Regions from separate parts of the Bradyrhizobium sp. WSM4873 genome, predicted to be linked through region 3. Evidence: predicted binding sites of a transcription regulator. Region 3 holds the regulator's gene; each other region holds the start of a gene.
What was found. The regulator PhoB, encoded in region 3, activates phosphate uptake and scavenging genes when phosphate is short. The targets are predictions, from matches to a motif close to TGTCATNNANCTGTCAT.
Positions count from the first base shown of each region.

Region 1: a site for PhoB is predicted at 2,534-2,550, ahead of AC0L21_RS26995 (DUF2794 domain-containing protein). Genes of this name have one in related genera too.
Region 2: a site for PhoB is predicted at 2,459-2,475, ahead of phnF (phosphonate metabolism transcriptional regulator PhnF). Genes of this name have one in related genera too.

Region 1 is NZ_JBVVPS010000024.1:53,266-59,286, reverse strand. It holds gene AC0L21_RS27010 (ABC transporter permease) at 1-229, shown strand, start outside; gene AC0L21_RS27005 (Bax inhibitor-1/YccA family protein) at 500-1,291, shown strand; gene AC0L21_RS27000 (GNAT family N-acetyltransferase) at 1,518-2,048, shown strand; gene AC0L21_RS26995 (DUF2794 domain-containing protein) at 2,102-2,470, opposite strand; gene AC0L21_RS26990 (DUF1223 domain-containing protein) at 3,015-3,791, opposite strand; gene acnA (aconitate hydratase AcnA) at 4,026-6,021, opposite strand, start outside.
Region 2 is NZ_JBVVPS010000021.1:56,348-62,368, reverse strand. It holds gene phnE (phosphonate ABC transporter, permease protein PhnE) at 1-691, shown strand, start outside; gene phnE (phosphonate ABC transporter, permease protein PhnE) at 649-1,536, shown strand; gene phnF (phosphonate metabolism transcriptional regulator PhnF) at 1,697-2,425, opposite strand; gene phnG (phosphonate C-P lyase system protein PhnG) at 2,545-3,009, shown strand; gene phnH (phosphonate C-P lyase system protein PhnH) at 3,014-3,622, shown strand; gene AC0L21_RS25120 (carbon-phosphorus lyase complex subunit) at 3,625-4,740, shown strand; gene AC0L21_RS25115 (alpha-D-ribose 1-methylphosphonate 5-phosphate C-P-lyase PhnJ) at 4,737-5,633, shown strand; gene phnK (phosphonate C-P lyase system protein PhnK) at 5,626-6,021, shown strand, end outside.
Region 3 is NZ_JBVVPS010000040.1:44,446-50,466, reverse strand. It holds gene argF (ornithine carbamoyltransferase) at 145-1,092, opposite strand; gene AC0L21_RS33285 (acetylornithine transaminase) at 1,092-2,294, opposite strand; gene AC0L21_RS33280 (GcrA family cell cycle regulator) at 2,750-3,262, shown strand; gene phoB (phosphate regulon transcriptional regulator PhoB) at 3,491-4,198, opposite strand; gene phoU (phosphate signaling complex protein PhoU) at 4,213-4,929, opposite strand; gene pstB (phosphate ABC transporter ATP-binding protein PstB) at 4,940-5,761, opposite strand; gene pstA (phosphate ABC transporter permease PstA) at 5,758-6,021, opposite strand, start outside.

The sequences.
Region 1 (6,021 bases), on a different contig from region 3:
GCTCGAATACCTCCTGATCGGACTTGTCACCGCGGTGTTCGGCGTCCTAGCCGGCAGCGTCGCGGCCTGGATGATCGTGACCCGGCTGATGACCCTCACTTTCGTCTGGCAGGGCGGCAGCGCCGCCGGCGTGGTCGCGGCTGCCTTGGTCGTCACGGTCGGCCTCGGGCTCGCCGGCACGCTGCTGGCATTGAACAAAAAGCCCGCCACGGTGTTGCGGAATTTGTGACAAATGGTAGCGGGCGGCGGCACGGGAGCGGAATCGCACGATTCCAGCGATTAACCACGTCCGCTCGCCAGGATTGCAGGGAAGGGCGACATTCAGCCGCGCGTGGACGGTTGCAGCGGATGTGTTAGTTTCCCACATATCGAGTGGGTTCGGAGCCCCGATTGTTAGCCAAAATTTAGTCGGCAGACATCGGTATCCGAGATAGAGTTTGACGAACCGGCGGCATGGCGACCCTCATGCCGGACCGGACCAACCAACGGGAATTCGACCATGTCGGACCTAGACCGCAATTACGCTTCTCCTTTCGGCAGGGCCGCCGGGCGTGTTGACGCCGCGACGGTCGATGCCGGCCTGCGCGCCTACATGCTGCGCATCTACAACTACATGAGCATTGGCCTGGCCATCACCGGCCTTGCCGCGCTCGGCGTCTACATGGCCGCCGTGACGGACGTTCCGACCCCGGAAGCCGTCCGCGTCGGCAAGCTGTTCCTGACGCCGTTCGGCTACGCGATGTTCGTCAGCCCCCTGAAGTGGCTGTTCATGCTCGCGCCGCTCGCCATGGTGTTCGTGATCTCGGCGGGCATCAACCGTCTCGCTCCCTCGACCGCCCAGATCCTGTTCTGGGTGTTCGCGGCGCTGATGGGCGTCTCGCTGTCCTCGATCTTCCTGGTGTTCACGCACACCTCGATCGTGCGGGTGTTCTTCATCACCGCGGCGACCTTCGGCGCGCTCAGCCTCTACGGCTACACCACCAAGCGTGACATGAGCGGAATGGGTTCGTTCCTGTTCATGGGCCTGATCGGCATCGTCATCGCGAGCCTGGTGAACCTGTTCCTGGCGAGCTCGGTGCTGCAGTTCGTCGTGTCGGTGGTCGGCGTGCTGGTGTTCGCGGGCCTCACCGCGTGGGATACCCAGCGGCTGAAGAACGACTACATCTACGGCTACGCCTCGGCCGGCGGTGACATCGCAGAGCGTGCGGCCATCACCGGCGCGCTGTCGCTGTACCTGAACTTCATCAACCTGTTCACGCTGCTCCTGCAGCTGCTCGGCCAGCGCGACTAAGCGTCAGACCAGAGCGAACGACACCAGCCCCGGCCGAAAGGCCGGGGTTTTTGTTTGGGCGTGATGTTCCCTCAACCACCGTCATTGCGAGGAGCTCTTGCGCCGAAGCAATCCAGAGTCCCTCCCACGGACGCATTTCTGGATTGCTTCGCTTCGCTCGCAATGACGACGTGGAGAGGCCGTTTCGCCTCTTCCAGCGGTCCCGGTAAGGCTTTAATCTTGCCCCATGTCCGCACCCGAAATCAGGCCCACCCTTGAGGCCGACCTCCCCGCCATCACCGCCATCTATCAGCAAGCCGTCCGCGAGGGCACCGCGACGTTCGAGCTGGAGCCGCCTGACCTTACCGAGATGACGCGCCGCTACCGCACGCTGATCGACGGCGGCTATCCCTATTTCGTCGCCATCCTCGACGGGCGCGTCGCCGGCTACGCCTATGCCGGTGCCTACCGGCCACGGCCGGCCTACCGCTTCACGGTCGAGAACTCGATCTATCTCGATCCGTCCTTCCACCGCCGCGGCATCGGGGCGCTCCTGCTGGAGCGGCTGATCATCGAATGCGAGGCGCGCGGCTTTCGCCAGATGATTGCCGTGATCGGCGATTCCGCCAATGCCGGTTCGATCGGCGTGCACACCAAGGGCGGCTTCAAGATGATCGGCACGCATCCCAGCGTCGGGCTGAAATTCGGCCGCTGGCTGGACACGGTGATGATGCAGCGCGATCTTGGTCAGGGCGCGACTACGGTGCCGGAGAAGTAGGGTTCAGCTCTTGTAGCCCGGATGGAGCGCAGCGAAATCCGGGCTACGAAACGCTACACCACCGCCAGCTTGCGATCGATCACCAGCAGCACGCGCTCCAGCTCGTGGCCGCGGCGCAGGATCAAGCCCGTCGCCGAGATCACGCTGTACATGCCCTGCTTGCGCGCAAGGCGCGGATCCTTTTCGATACGATAGATCGGCACTTCCGAGGCGCGGCGAAAGACCGAGAACACAGCGCGATCCCTGAGGAAGTCGATGGCGTAGTCGCGCCACTCGCCGTCCGCGACCATCCGGCCGTACAGATTGAGAATACGGTGCAGCTCGAGCCGGTTGAACGTCACCCGGCTCAGTTGCGCATTCGAAGCGGCGGGGCGCGCCGCCGCGCGCTGTTCGCTCGGATCGGCATCCTCCGACAGACTCATAGGCCGCCTCCTGTCGCATCAGCATGACCGCGTCCGCGAAGACCGTCCCCGGAACCGCGGATCATGACAGTTGCATGATCGCGCCAACTGTTCCCCACCGCAAGGCCCTCGAAAGGGCTCTGGAATCCGGAGCAATCCGCATACACGCAGCGGTGGAACTCTGTCGCGGCAAACCGTCACGGGATCGTTAGCAGGAATCATAGTGTCGCCGCTTTTCCGCCAAGCGACTGCCGCCCTGCATTGCGAAAAGACCTATGTGCGTTGACCCGGTCCTTTCGGTTCCGGATTCCTCAGCCCCCAGCCCCCCGGGGCCGTCAGGATCGGGTCTGTTCGCACGACAAGGAGGGCCAACGCGAGTTGGTCCTTTTTTGTTTGTGTCGGGATGTTTCTCACTCGCTGTCATTCCGGGGCGCTCCTCTTGGCGCGAGCCCGGAATCCATTTCTCAGCTCGGATGGTGGATCGATGGATTCCGGGTTCGCGCTTCGCGCGCCCCGGAATGACGAGAGACAAGTTGTCTTGAGATGATCTTGAGCACGCTGCGCGTCAGTGCAGCGACGTATACGCCGCGCCTAGCATCGGCCCCGGCTTTTCCCGGCTGCCGTCCTGGACATAGACCACGGCACCGTCGACGCCGTCGCGCGTGAGGTTCTCGATCGGCACCGTCCAGCTTTCCGGGCGGCCGGTCCAGTCGCCGACCTTCAGCAGGTTGCGCACCACGTTGTGATAGATCACCTGCTGTCCGCGATTTTCGCCGCGGCTGATCGCGATCGGCACCGACTTCGCAATCGAGCAGATCCAGACCTCGCCGTGGGACGCCGTCGGCTCGTTGCTCGCGGCCACCGAGACGTTGATCTGCTTGCCCGCGAGCGACATCGTCACCGGCACGCTCATCACGCCCGTGCCCTTGTCGGTTTTGCCGATGGCGCTTTCGATGCCGGTGCGGTCGCTGCCGACGACATGCGTGGAGCCGTTCACCACGACCTGCGGCGTGTAGACTTCGCGGTCGCCGCGCATGCGTGAATAGGCACGCTGCCGTGCAGAGAAGCGCGAATCGGCCAATGTGTCCTTCCAGCCGAGATAGTCCCAATAGTCGATCGGCATGCTCAGCGCGATGATCGAGGGATCGCGGGAGAGGTCGCCGATGATCTTGTCGGCCGGCGGGCAGGAGGAGCAGCCCTGCGAGGTAAACAATTCGACAACGGCGCGGGGATCAGCTTCGGCAGGACGAATGACGGCGACGATAGCACAGAGACCAAGGGCTCCCGACCAGAGGGCGCCGGACCAGCGTGAAACCAGATGAGAAGCCGTCATTATTGTCATGTCGAACGCCGCACACCATTGCTCGTGAGAGGGAAATCTTACCGCCGGATGGTCACCGTAGTCTTACGGGCCTCGCACTTTCGTCCGCCAAAGTAACCGTCCAAAGCGTGAGGTTCTCCGCCGGGCGGGCCCATCTGAAGCCTGCCGCAAACGCGTGAAGGCGGCCTTGTGATAGGCCGCCTTCGTGTAACCTACTACTCACTTCGCAGTGAGCCACCGTTCACAAGTCCGCGCTTACGCCGCGAGCTTGCGCAGCACGTAGTGCAGGATGCCGCCGTTGCGGTAGTATTCGAGCTCGTCCAGCGTATCGATGCGGCAGAGCAGCGAAACGCGCTGCAGCGAACCGTCGCCGGAGACGATCTCCGCGGTCAGCTTCTGGCGCGGCTTGAGCTCTCCGACGAGGCCGCGCAGCGTGACCTTCTCGTCGCCCTTCAGGCCGAGCGACGACCAAGAGGTGCCGTCCTCGAAGGTCAGCGGCAGCACGCCCATGCCGACCAGGTTGGAGCGGTGGATGCGCTCGAAGCTCTGGCAGATCACGGCACGGACGCCGAGCAGACGGGTGCCCTTCGCGGCCCAGTCGCGCGAGGAGCCATTGCCGTATTCGGCGCCGGCGAACACCACCAATGGCACCTGCTCCTGCTGATATTTCATCGCGGCGTCGTAGATCGACATCTGCTCGCCGTCGGGCCAGTGCTTGGTGAGACCGCCTTCCGGAATATTGCCGTCGGCGCCCTTCAGCATGAAGTTCTTGATGCGGATGTTGGCGAAGGTGCCGCGCATCATGACTTCGTGGTTGCCGCGGCGCGTGCCGTACTGATTGAAGTCGGCCGGACGCACCTGGTGCTCGCTGAGATATTTGCCCGCGGGCGAGGTGAGCTTGATCGAACCGGCCGGCGAGATGTGGTCGGTGGTGATCTTGTCGCCGAACATGGCGAGGATGCGGGCCTCGACGATGTCGGTGACCGGCTCCGGCTCCTTCTTCATGCCTTCGAAATAGGGCGGGTTCTGCACATAGGTCGAACTCATGTTCCAGCGATAGGTCTCGCTCTCGACGGTCTTGATCTTGCGCCAGTTGGTGTCGCCCTTGAACACGTCGGCATACTTTTTCTTGAAGATCGACGCGGTCACGAACTTCTTCATGAAGGCGTTGATCTCCTTGGTCGTCGGCCAGATGTCCTTGAGGTACACCGGCTTGCCGTCCTTGCCTTCACCGAGGGGCTCGACGGCGAGGTTCTTGGTGACGGTGCCCGCGAGCGCGTGGGCGACCACGAGCGGCGGCGAGGCCAGATAGTTCGCCTGCACGTCCGGCGAGACGCGGCCTTCGAAGTTGCGGTTGCCGGAGAGCACGGCAGCCGCGACGATGCCGTTGTCGTTGATCGACTTCGAGATCTCCTCGGGCAGCGGACCGGAATTGCCGATGCAGGTGGTGCAGCCGAAGCCGACCAGGTTGAAGCCGACCTTGTCGAGATCGGCCTGGAGACCGGAATCGGCGAGATAGGCCGCCACCACCTGGCTGCCCGGGGCCAGCGAGGTCTTCACCCACGGCTTTGCCTTGAGGCCCTTCGCGGCGGCGTTGCGCGCCAGCAGACCGGCGCCGATCAGCACGCTCGGGTTCGAGGTGTTGGTGCAGGAGGTGATCGCGGCGATCACGACGTCACCATGGCCGATGTCGAACTTCTTGCCGTCGACGGCAAAGCGCTTCGCCGGCTCCTCGGCCTTCTTGTATTCGCTGGCGAGCGCGAGCGAGAAGCCCTCGGCCACGGACGGCAGCGCAATCCGGCCCTCGGGGCGCTTCGGACCGGCCATCGACGGCACGACGTCACCGAGGTCGAGCGTCAGCGTCTCCGTGAACACCGGATCGGCCGACTTGGCGGTGCGGAACAGCCCTTGCGCCTTCGCATAGGCCTGCACCAGCGCGACGCGCGCCGAGGCGCGGCCGGAGGTCTTGAGATAATCGAGTGCAGCGGCATCGACCGGGAAGAAGCCGCAGGTCGCGCCATATTCGGGCGCCATGTTGGCGATGGTCGCCTTGTCGGCGACCGAGAGATGGTCGAGGCCGGGGCCGAAGAATTCGACGAACTTGCCGACCACGCCGAGCTTGCGCAGCATCTGCGTCACGGTCAGCACGAGGTCGGTCGCGGTGACGCCTTCCTTCATCGCGCCCTTCAGCTTGAAGCCGACGACGTTGGGCAGCAGCATCGACAGCGGCTGACCGAGCATGCAGGCTTCC
Region 2 (6,021 bases), on a different contig from region 3:
CTATTTCGACCGCATCCTCACACTTGACACCGGCCAGCGCGTCTGGACCGATGTCGGCGAGTGGCTCTGGGGCTGGCGCAAATGGCTGAAGATGCTGGGCGAGACCCTGCTGATCTCCTATGTCGGCACGTTGATCGGCGCGACTTTTGCGTTTTGCCTGAACTTCCTCGCGGCTGAAAACACCTCGCCCGCGCCCTGGCTGCGCTTCGTGGTGCGGCGCCTGCTCGAATTCGCGCGCACGGTGCCCGGCATCGTGTTTGCGCTGATCTTCGTGATCGCGTTCGGGCTCGGACCGATGGCGGGCGTGCTGGCGATTGCGATTCACTCCACCGGCGCGCTCGGAAAGCTGTTTTCGGAGATCGTCGAGAACGCCGACATGAAGCCGGTCGAAGGCGTTCGCTCGACGGGCGCGAGCTGGCTCTCCTGCATGCGCTTCGCGATCCTGCCGCAGGTCACGGCTGGCTATGCCAGCTACGCGCTGCTGCGTTTCGAGATCAATGTCCGCGAGGCCTCCGTGATGGGCTTCGTTGGCGCCGGCGGCATCGGCCAGGAGCTCGTCGTCGCCATCCGCAAGTTCTATTACTCGGACGTCAGCGCCATCCTGCTCACCATCATCGTCACGGTCTTCATCATCGACATCAGCACCGGATGGCTGCGCGGCCGTCTGTTCGGCAAGGAGGCGCGGACGTGACGGGACTGCGGGAGACCGATACCGCGGCGCTTCGCGCGCGCTATCCTGACGTGTTCGACCGGCCGGCGTCGGCGCGGCTCGCCATGCCGGCGATGATCGTCGCGGCGCTCGCGATCCTGATTTACGGCCTCGTCGATCTCGACTTCTCGCCGTCGCGGTTCGTCGCGGGCCTCAACCAGCTCGGCTGGATCAGCCTGATGATGATCCCGCCGGATCCCGGCTCGTCGCTGCCGATCTATCTGAAGGCGCTGGGCGAGACGCTGTCGATCGCGCTGCTCGGCACGACTCTGGCCGCGCTGTTCGCGCTGCCGGTCAGCCTGCTGGCCGCGCGCAACGTCGTGCCGTCGAGCATTTTGCGCTTCCCGATTCGGCGTTTCCTGGATTCGATCCGCGGCGTCGACACGTTGATCTGGGCGCTGGTGTGGATCAACGTGGTCGGGCTCGGCCCGTTCGCCGGCGTGCTCGCCATTGCCGTGTCCGATTTCGGCGCGTTTGGAAAACTGTTCTCGGAGGCGATCGAGGGCGCCGACCAGAAGCAGGTCGAGGGCATCCGCGCCTCCGGCGGCAGTGCGTTGCATGAGATTCGCTTCGGTCTGCTGCCGCAGGTCCTGCCCGTGATCGCCGGCCAGGTGCTCTATTTCATCGAGTCGAACACGCGCTCGGCCACCATCATCGGCATCGTCGGCGCCGGCGGCATCGGCCTCCAGCTCGCCGAGCAGATCCGCGTGCTGGAATGGCAGAAGGTGTCGTTCCTGATCTTGATGATCCTGGTCGCGGTCGCCGCGATTGATTTCGTCTCGGGAAAGTTGCGGTTTGCGATCATCGGCCGAAGGGCGGTGGCGTAGGTCTTCGCCTCTCCCCGCTTGCGGGGAGAGGCCGACGCGCGCAGCGCGGCGGGTGAGGGGGACTCTCCGCGAGTCCGTCTCTTACGGTGATTGTGGAGGCAGCCCCTCACCCCAACCCTCTCCCCGTAAGAACGGGGCGAGGGAGAACAAGCAGCCCACCCTACGGCTCCACCAGAAATTCCACCCGCTCCGCGGCAAAGCGCGAATGCTTGGTCACCAGCGGCTTGCCGTCGAGATCGTGGTCGGTGGCGTCGACCACCAGGATCGGCCGCCCCAGCGCCAGATCGAGCCGTGCGGCGTCGGTTGCGTCGACGATGCCGGCGGTGATCCGGGTCGCGCCGCGGCGATAGTCGCGGACGCCGTAATGCTCGAGCAGTTTCGTCATCGAGCGGGTCGCGGCAAAGATGTCGCCCGCACCCGGGAACAACTGCGCCGACAGCCATGTCGTGGAGACGCAGATCGGCGTGCGGTCGGCGAGGCGCATCGCCTCGATCCGCACCAGCGGTGCGCCGGTCTTGAGACCGAGTTCTCGCGCGAGTTCGCGGGTCGCGACATCATCGGACGCCTCGATCAGCCGGCCATGCGGTTCGCGGCCGTCCGCGCCGACGATCTCGGAGAAGCGGGTCCGGGAACGCAGCGGATAGGCGAGCTTCTGCGCCTCGACATAGGTTCCGCTGCCGCGTTCGGCCCGCACGATGCCGCGCTCGGCAAGTGCAGCCAGCGCGCGCCGCACGGTGTGGCGGTTGACGCGATAGGTTTCGGCGATCTCCATCTCGCCCGGCAGCTTGTCGCCGGCCGCAAAGCGGCCGTCGGCGATGCCGCGCTCGATGCCGTCGGCAACGAGGCGCCACAACGCGACGCCGGAGGAGGCTGTGTCCTGCATGCTCATGTGGCCGGGAAGCTACTCCAGAAATCACGCCTTTGTCACGAAACAGTCATGGCGCTCCGGTATCAAGTTGTCTAGTATCATAGACAACTTGGATTCGGCAAGTTGTTGAGAAAAGTTCGGTGGATCTGGTGACCCAGCACAACAATCAGCAAGCCCAGCGCAAGGCCGCAATGGCCGTGCTGGCGCACGCGGAGGCGGGCGAGATCGCCGCTCGCCTCCGCGCTCTCGCTCTGCCCGCGCATCAGGATCTGCGCGCGCCGGAAAACGGCCTCGTCATGCTGCGCGGCCGGGTCGGCGGCGACGGTGCGCCGTTCAATCTCGGCGAAGCCACGGTATCGCGCGCCGCGGTGCGGCTCGCGAGCGGCGAGGTCGGCTTCGGCTACACGCTCGGTCGCGACGGTGAGAAGGCGCGGTTGATCGCGCTGTGCGATGCGCTGGTGCAGTCCAGGGATTTCGGCGGCGCCGTGGAGCGGGACGTTATCGCGCCGTTGCGTGAGCAGGTTATGGTCAGGCGCAAGCAGGCGGCGGCCGAGACCGCCGCGACGAAGGTTGATTTCTACACCATGGTGCGCGGTGAGGGGTGAGATCATGACCACGATTGCGGAACTGCCGCCGGGATTCGCCGACAAGGTGCTGTCGGCGCAATCGACCTTTCGCTCGGTCATGAACGCGATGGCGCGGCCGGGATCGGTCCAGCGCATCGTGCCGACATCAGGAGCGCCTCATGTGATGATGCGCGGCACGGCCGCGATCGCGCTGACGCTGTTCGATCACGACACGCCGCTCTGGCTCGATGCGCGCACGTCCGAGAGTTCCGACGTCGTGAAATGGCTGAAATTCCACACCGGCGCGCCGGTGGTGCAGGATTCCTCGATCGCAAGCTTCGCCCTGATCAGCGACGGCGGGGCGCTGCCTTCGCTCGAGCGCTTCGCGCTGGGCACCAGCGAATATCCGGATCGGTCGACCACGTTGATCCTGCAGGTCGAAAGCCTGGACGCAGGCCGCAGCTTCGAGCTGCGCGGTCCCGGCATCGACGGTGTCGCGGCGGTCCATGCCTCGATCAAGCCGTTCGACCTGTTCGAGCGCCTGCGCGTCAACGAAGCGCTGTTTCCGTGCGGCGTCGATGTGGTGCTGGTCGCCGACGATGCCGTGGTTGCGATCCCGCGCACCACGCGCGTCGTGAGCAAGGGAAGCTAAGCATGTATGTCGCAGTCAAAGGCGGCGAACGCGCCATCGAGAACGCTCATCGCCTGCTCGCCAGTGCGCGGCGCGGCGACCAAAGCGTGCCGGAAATCTCCCTCGACCAGATCTCGGAGCAGCTCGGCCTCGCCGTGGACCGCGTCATGAGCGAAGGCTCGCTCTATGACCGCGAGCTCGCGGCGCTCGCCATCAAGCAGGCGCGCGGCGATTTGATCGAGGCGATCTTTCTGGTCCGCGCCTTCCGCGCCACGCTGCCGCGCTTCGGCGCCAGCGAGCCGGTCGAGACCGGTGCGATGCGCGTGCGGCGGCGGGTGTCCTCGACCTTCAAGGACATTCCCGGCGGCCAGATCCTCGGCCCGACCTTCGACTATACCCACCGTCTGCTCGATCCCTCGCTCGCCGACGGCTTTGTGCCGGAGGCGCCGGCGACGGCCGAAGCATCGACGGCGCCCACGCCGCGGGTGACGGATATTCTCGGCCGCGACGGGCTGATCGAATCATCGCCGCAGGCCGAGGAAGGCGCCAGCGTCGGCGATCTCACCCGCGAGCCGCTGAATTTTCCTGCGGATCGCGACCTGCGCCTGCAGAACCTCGCGCGTGGCGACGAAGGGTTCTTGCTGGCGATGGGCTATTCCACCCAGCGCGGCTACGGCCGCAACCACCCCTTCGCCGGCGAAATCCGCTTCGGCGAGGTCGAGGTCGAATTCTCGGCGGAAGATGTCGGCTTCGCCGTTCCGCTCGGCTCGATCGAACTCACCGAATGTCAGATGGTCAACCAGTTCAAGGGCTCCGCCACCGAAGCGCCGTGCTTCACCCGCGGATATGGCCTCGCCTTCGGCCAGAGCGAGCGCAAGACCATGTCGATGGCGCTGGTCGACCGCGCGTTGCGCGCGCGCGAGCTTGGCGAAGAGGCACTCGCGCCCGCGCAAGATGAGGAATTCGTGATGTCGCATTCGGACAACGTCCAGGCGACCGGCTTCGTCGAGCATCTGAAGCTACCGCATTATGTCGATTTCCAGTCGGAGCTCGGCCTGTTGCGCAAGCTGCGCCAAGAGTTTTCTAAAGCGTTCACCGAGGCCAATGCGCCTGACGCCATGAAGGAGGCCGCGGAATGAACGCGCCCGCCTACAATTTCGCCTATCTCGACGAACAGACCAAACGGATGATCCGCCGCGCGATCCTCAAGGCAATCGCGATCCCCGGCTATCAGGTGCCGTTCGCCAGCCGCGAGATGCCGATGCCCTATGGCTGGGGCACCGGCGGCGTGCAGGTGACGGCCGCGATCCTCGGGCCGCAGGACGTGCTGAAGGTGATCGACCAGGGCTCCGACGACACCACCAACGCGATCTCGATCCGGAAGTTCTTTGCCAAGACCGCCGGCGTTGCCACGACGACGGCGACTGAAGATGCGACCGTGATCCAGACCCGCCATCGCATTCCCGAGACGTCGCTGCACGAGAATCAGGTGCTGGTCTATCAGGTGCCGATCCCGGAGCCTTTACGTTTCCTCGAACCGCGCGAGACCGAGACGCGGCGCATGCATGCGCTCGCAGAATACGGCCTGATGCATGTCAAGCTCTACGAGGACATCGCCCGCTTCGGCCACATCGCGACGGCTTACGCCTATCCGGTGAAGGTCAATGCGCGCTACGTGATGGACCCATCGCCGACGCCGAAATTCGACAATCCCAAGATGGACAATTGCCCGGCGCTGCAATTGTTCGGCGCCGGCCGCGAGAAGCGCATCTATGCGATCCCGCCCTTTACGCAGGTCGTGTCGCTCGACTTCGAGGATCATCCTTTCGAGCCCTATCGCTTCAACGCGCCTTGCGCGTTGTGCGCCTCGGAAAATTCCTATCTCGACGAGATCGTCACCGACGACAAGGGCGGCCGCATGTTCGTCTGCTCCGACACCGATTATTGCGAGGGACGCCAGGCCGCCGGCCATCACGGCAGCCTCAGCGCCGCGCCGTACAAGGACAAGGCGCAGGAGGCATCGAATGGCTGATCAAGACATGCTCGAAAACGACGAGCCGCTGCTGGTCGCAGAATCCCTCAGCAAATCCTATGGCCGGATCGCCGCCTGCCGCGATGTCTCGTTTTCGCTCTACCCCGGCGAGGTGCTCGCGATCGTCGGCGAATCCGGCTCGGGCAAATCGACGCTGCTCCAGCTGCTGTCGGGTCAGCTCGCAGCCAGCGGTGGGCACGTCTCCTACCGGATGCGCGACGGCGTCAGCCGCGATCTCGCCACGCTGGGCGAGGCCGAGCGGCGATTTCTGTTTCGTACCGATTGGGGTTTCGTCCACCAGGATCCCGCGCAGGGTCTGCGCATGGCGGTCTCGGCCGGCGCCAATGTCGGCGAGCGGCTGATGGCGGTGGGCTGGAATCATTACGGC
Region 3 (6,021 bases):
AACTCCGAATCCTCGCCAAACGACTTCCTGTGGTTATGGGTCCCGGATCGGCGCTCCGTTCTGGACAACGCTGCGCGTTGCCAGAAGCTGCGCTTGTCCGGGACGACGATCATATGTGAGGTGGCCGCCGGGATTCCAGCGAGATCACTTCACCGCGTCGAAGCACCAGGCCAGAATGCCCTTCTGCGCGTGCAGGCGGTTTTCGGCCTCGTCGAACACGACGGATTGCGGACCGTCGATCACCTCGTCGGTAACCTCCTCGCCGCGATGGGCGGGCAGGCAGTGCATGAACAGCGCATCGGGCTTGGCCAGCGACATCAGCTGGGCATTGACCTGATAAGGCTTGAGCACGTTATGGCGGTGCTCGCCTTCCTTGTCGCCCATCGACACCCAGGTGTCGGTCACGACACAATCGGCGCCGCGCACGGCGGCTTCGGCATCCGTGCCGAGCATGATCGGCGCGCCGGTCGCCTTGATGAAGTCGCGCATCGCCTTTTTCGGCGCGAGCTCTGGAGGCGTCGCGACATTGAGCTGGAACTTGAAGCGCTCGGCGGCGTGCGCCCAGGACGCCAGCACGTTGTTGTCGTCGCCGGTCCAGGCCACCGTCTTGCCCTCGATCGGGCCGCGATGTTCCTCGTACGTCATGAGGTCGGCCATCACCTGGCAGGGATGCGAGCGCCGCGTCAGGCCGTTGATGACCGGAACGGTGGCGTTCGCCGCAAGCTCAAGCAGGGCATCGTGGTTGAGGATGCGGATCATGATGGCGTCGACATAGCGCGACAGCACGCGCGCGGTGTCGGCGATGGTCTCGCCGCGGCCGAGCTGCATCTCGGCGCCCGTGAGCATGATGGGCTCGCCGCCGAGCTGGCGCATGGCGACGTCGAAAGACACCCGCGTCCGCGTCGAGGGGCGCTCGAAGATCATCGCCAGCGTCTTGCCTTCGAGCGGCCTGACCGGCTGATGCGCCTTCTGCTTCGCCTTCATCGCGGAGGACGCGGCCAGCATGCGCTTGAGCTCCGACAGCGGCAGCTCGTTGATATCGAGGAAGTGCTTCGGTGTTTTCTTGGGTGCTTTATCGGGCGACTTGCTCATCAGCTTGCCGCCCGCTTGTTGCCGGACAACGCAGTGCAGGCGCGCTCGAGCCGCATGACGCTGTCCTCGATCTCGGCTTCGGTGACGATCAAAGGCGGCAGGAAACGCACGACATTGTCGCCGGCGCCGACGGTGAGCAGCTTCTCTGCGCGCAAGGCGGCAACGAGATCGCCCGAAGGTACCACGGCCTTGATGCCGATCAGGAGGCCCTCGCCGCGCACTTCGCTGACGACATCAGAGTGACGGTCGATCACGGAGGCGAGCTTCTGCTTGAGCAGCAGCGACATCCTCTGCACGTGATCGAAGAAGCCGGGCTTGAGCATGACGTCGAGCACGGCGTTCGCAGCCGCGATCGCGAGCGGATTGCCGCCGAAGGTCGAGCCGTGCGAGCCCGGCGTCATGCCGGATGCCGCTTCCGCGGTCGCAAGGCAGGCGCCGATCGGAAAGCCGCCGCCGAGCGCCTTGGCCAGCGACATCACGTCGGGTTCGACGCCGAGGCGGCGGTACGCGAACAGATCGCCGGTGCGGCCCATGCCGGTCTGCACCTCGTCGAAGGCGAGCAACAGACCCTTCTCGTCGCAGAGCTGACGCAACGCCCTCAGGAAGGCGGGCGTTGCCGAACGCACACCGCCCTCGCCCTGGATCGGCTCGATCAGGATGCCGGCGGTCTGCGGACCGATCGCCTTTTTCACCGCCTCGAGATCGCCATGCGCAACCTGGTCGAAGCCCTCCATCGGCGGGCCGAAACCTTCGAGATATTTCGCCGAACCCGTCGCCGCCAGCGTCGCCAGCGTGCGGCCATGGAAGGCGCCTTCGAAGGTGATCATGCGATAGCGGTCGGGATGGCCCTTCGCGGCGTGATAACGGCGCACGACCTTGATCACGCATTCCAGCGCTTCGGCGCCGGAATTGCAGAAGAACACGAAGTCCGCGAAACTTTCATTGCACAGGCGCGCGGCGAGCTTTTCGCCGTCCGGGCTCTGGAACAGGTTCGACATGTGCCAGAGCTTGGTCGCCTGCTCCTGCAACGCCGCGACCAGCGCCGGATGGGCATGGCCGAGCGCGTTCACCGCCACCCCCGAGGTGAAATCGAGATAGCGCTCGCCATTAGTCGCGATCAGCCAGCAGCCTTCGCCACGCTCGAAACCGAGGTCGGATCTGGCGAAAACGGGGAGCAAATGCGGCGCTGCGCTGTTAGTCATGGCGGTCACTTGAATGTTGCGGACGGTGTGAGCGTGCATTGCGCAACGCACCATCGACCGGCCCGGAAAACGAAACGTGCCGCCTCTTGAGGGCGGCACGCGCGACTATCTTAGGCCTGGTGAAACGGGTGTCAATGCCGCCCGGAAAGCCTCGCGAAACGCTGAATCCGTAGTCTTGCGGTGCCGATTTTGCGGGATTTAGCCACGGAACATGTGGAAGCGAGTCGGCGGACTCTTGCGCGGGAGTCACGCCATATTGTAGCGTTTGGATTGTCAGATACGACATCTCGTGCAGTGGTTCTGATCTTTAAGTCCTTATGTACCGGCGTAAACGTTCGGGCGTTCAAGACGCGCCCGGCGAGCCTTAAGGGATTCTGGCGGCACGGGTTTTTGAAGGCTTAGGCATTCGCTGCGAGGCCCCAGGATGGCTGGCGCGCAGCGAGGGAAAGGGTGCAATGACGGTTTTGACCTGGTCCGATGATCGCGTCGAGCAGCTGAAAAAGCTCTGGGAGGCCGGACTTTCGGCCAGCCAGATCGCGGCGGAGCTCGGCAATGTGACCCGCAATGCCGTGATCGGCAAAGTGCACAGGCTCGGCCTTTCGGGCCGCGCCAAGAGCCCTTCGTCGGCAGCGCCCCGGCCGCGCAAGGCGCGCCCCGCGCAGCACATGATGCGGGTGAGCCGCCCGATCTCGCGCGGCAACACCGCACTGGCGCAGGCCTTTGAGGTCGAGGCTGAGCCGGATCCGGTCACATACGACAACGTGGTGCCGATGAGCCAGCGGCTGTCGCTGCTGGAATTGAACGAGGCGACCTGCCACTGGCCGGTCGGCGATCCCTCGAGCCCGGACTTCTTCTTCTGTGGTGGCCGTGCGCTGTCCGGCCTGCCCTATTGCGCCCAGCACTCGCGCGTCGCGTACCAGCCGGCGTCGGATCGGCGCCGCGCACCGGTGAAGCCGGGTCCGCGGTAATCACGGCAAGTCGTCGCGCGAAGACAGTTCAACAATTTCAGTGTCGTCCTGGCGAAAGCCAGGACCCATACTCCGAGCACGCAGTAGTCGTGCGGAAGGGGTCGCTCCGAGTCTTCGCCAAACCACGTTCGGTGGTTATGGGTCCCGGATCAGCGCTCGCTTCGCTCGCTTGTCCGGGACGACGTCGGAGAATTCGGGGACAGCTCGCCAGCAAACAAGCCTGCAACCCTACACCTGCTCCGCCTTGGCAAAACGATCATCCAGCGCGTAGCCGGCGCCGCGGACGGTGCGGATCGGGTCCTGCTCGCGGCCGAGATTGAGCAGCTTGCGCAGGCGGCCGATATGCACGTCGACGGTACGCTCATCGATGTAGATGTCGCGGCCCCAAACGCTGTCGAGCAGTTGCTCGCGCGAGAACACCCGGCCCGGATGCTCCAGGAAGAACTCCAGCAGGCGATATTCGGTCGGACCGAGATCGATCGGCCGGCCCGAGCGCGCCACGCGGCGCTTGTCGCGGTCGAGCTCGATGTCGCCAAAAGCAAGCACGGTGGCGAGCCGCTCGGGGCTCGCGCGCCGCAGCAGGCCTTTCACGCGCGCGAGCAGCTCCGGCACCGAGAACGGCTTGACGATGTAATCGTCGGCGCCGGTCGCAAGACCCCGCACCCGTTCGCTCTCCTCGCCGCGCGCGGTGAGCATGATGATCGGGAGCTGCTTGGTCTCGGGACGGGTGCGAAGCCGCCGGCACAATTCGATGCCTGACAGGCCCGGCAGCATCCAGTCGAGCACGATCAGATCGGGGATGTGCTCCTTGAGGCGAGTGTCGGCGTCGTCGCCGCGCATCACCGTCTCGACGTCATAGCCGTCGCCTTCGAGGTTGTAGCGGAGAAGCTCCGTCAGAGCTTCCTCGTCCTCAACCACCATAATGCGTGCGCCCATCGGGTCGTCGCTCCTTAAGTGTTCGGTACCGTGTTGGCGAAGGTCGTCATGTCGCCCTTCGGCCGCTTGTCGGTGATCGCCTGTCCCTCGATCATGTAGAACACGGTCTCGGCGATGTTGGTGGCGTGGTCGCCGATCCGCTCGATGTTCTTGGCGCAGAACATCAAATGGATACAGAACGAGATGTTGCGCGGATCCTCCATCATGTAGGTAAGGAGCTCGCGGAACAGCGAGGTGCAGATGGCGTCGACCTCCTCGTCGCCCTTCCACACCGCCATCGCCGCCGGCAGATCATGCGCGGCATAGGCGTCCAGCACCGACTTGACCTGCTGCTGCACGAGGTCGGTCATGTGCTCGAGGCCGCGAAACAGCTTGAGCGGATGGAAGTCCGTCTCCAGCGCCGCGACGCGTTTGCCCATGTTCTTGGCGAGGTCGCCGATGCGCTCGAGATCGGTCGCGACGCGCATGGCGCCGACGATCTCGCGCAGGTCGACCGCCATCGGCTGGCGGCGGGCGATGGTGAGCACCGCACGCTCCTCGATGCGCTTCTGCAGCGCGTCGAGTTCGGTGTCGATGGCGACGACGCGCTGGCCGAGCGGGACGTCGCGGCGGATCAGCGCGTCGACGGACTCGACGATCATGCGCTCGGCGATGCCACCCATCTCGGCGACCAGGCGGGTGAGTTCCTGGAGGTCGGTATCGAAGGCCTTTGCGGTATGTTCAGAACCCATGTCGCGTCTCCTAGCCGAACCGGCCGGTGATGTAATCCTGCGTGCGCCGGTCAGTCGGCGACGTGAAGATCTTGCTGGTGTCGTCGAATTCGATCAGCTCGCCGAGATACATGAAGGCGGTCTTGTCGGAGACGCGCGCCGCCTGCTGCATGTTGTGAGTGACGATCGCGATCGTGTAATCCTCGGACAGCTCCTGGATCAGCTCCTCGACCTTGGCGGTCGAGATCGGGTCGAGCGCCGAACAGGGTTCGTCGAACAGGATCACCTCGGGCCGCACCGCGACGGTGCGGGCGATGCAGAGGCGCTGCTGCTGGCCGCCCGAGAGCGACAGGCCGGAGGCGTTGAGCTTGTCCTTGACCTCGTTCCACAGCGCGCCGCCGCGGAGTGCCTTTTCGACGCGGCCGTCCATCTCGGACTTCGAGATCTTCTCATAGAGACGGATGCCGAACGCGATGTTCTCGTAGATCGTCATCGGGAACGGCGTCGGCTTCTGGAACACCATGCCGACGCGGGCGCGCAGCAGATTGAGGTCCAGCTTGCCGTCCAGGATGTTGGTCTGATCGAGCATGAGCTGACCGGTGGCGCGCTGGCCGGGATAGAGGTCGTACATCCGGTTGAAGATGCGCAGCAGGGTCGACTTGCCGCAGCCCGACGGACCGATGAACGCCGTGACGCGGTTGGCGCCGAGCGTCAGGTTGATGTTCTTCAGAGCGTGGTGCTCGCCGTAATAGAAGTTCAGGTTGCGCACGGTCACCTTGGGGGGCGCCTCCGGCAGCACCGGCGCGTGGGGCAGCCCACCGGCCGCGCTCATCGATACGGAAAGATCACTCATTTTGCGGTCCTCTCGGCGCCAAGGATGCGCGCGCCAATATTCAGGGCAAGAACGGTCAGCGTGATGAGCAGCGCCCCGCTCCAGGCCAGCTGCTTCCAGTAGGCATAGGGGCTCTGCACGAAGTTGTTGATGGTGACAGGCAGGTTCGCCATCGTCTTGTTCAGGCCGAGGCTGAAGAACTGGTTCGACAATGCGGTGAACAGCAGTGGCGCGGTTTCGCCGGCGACACGAGCGGTCGCGAGCAGCACGCCGGTGATGAG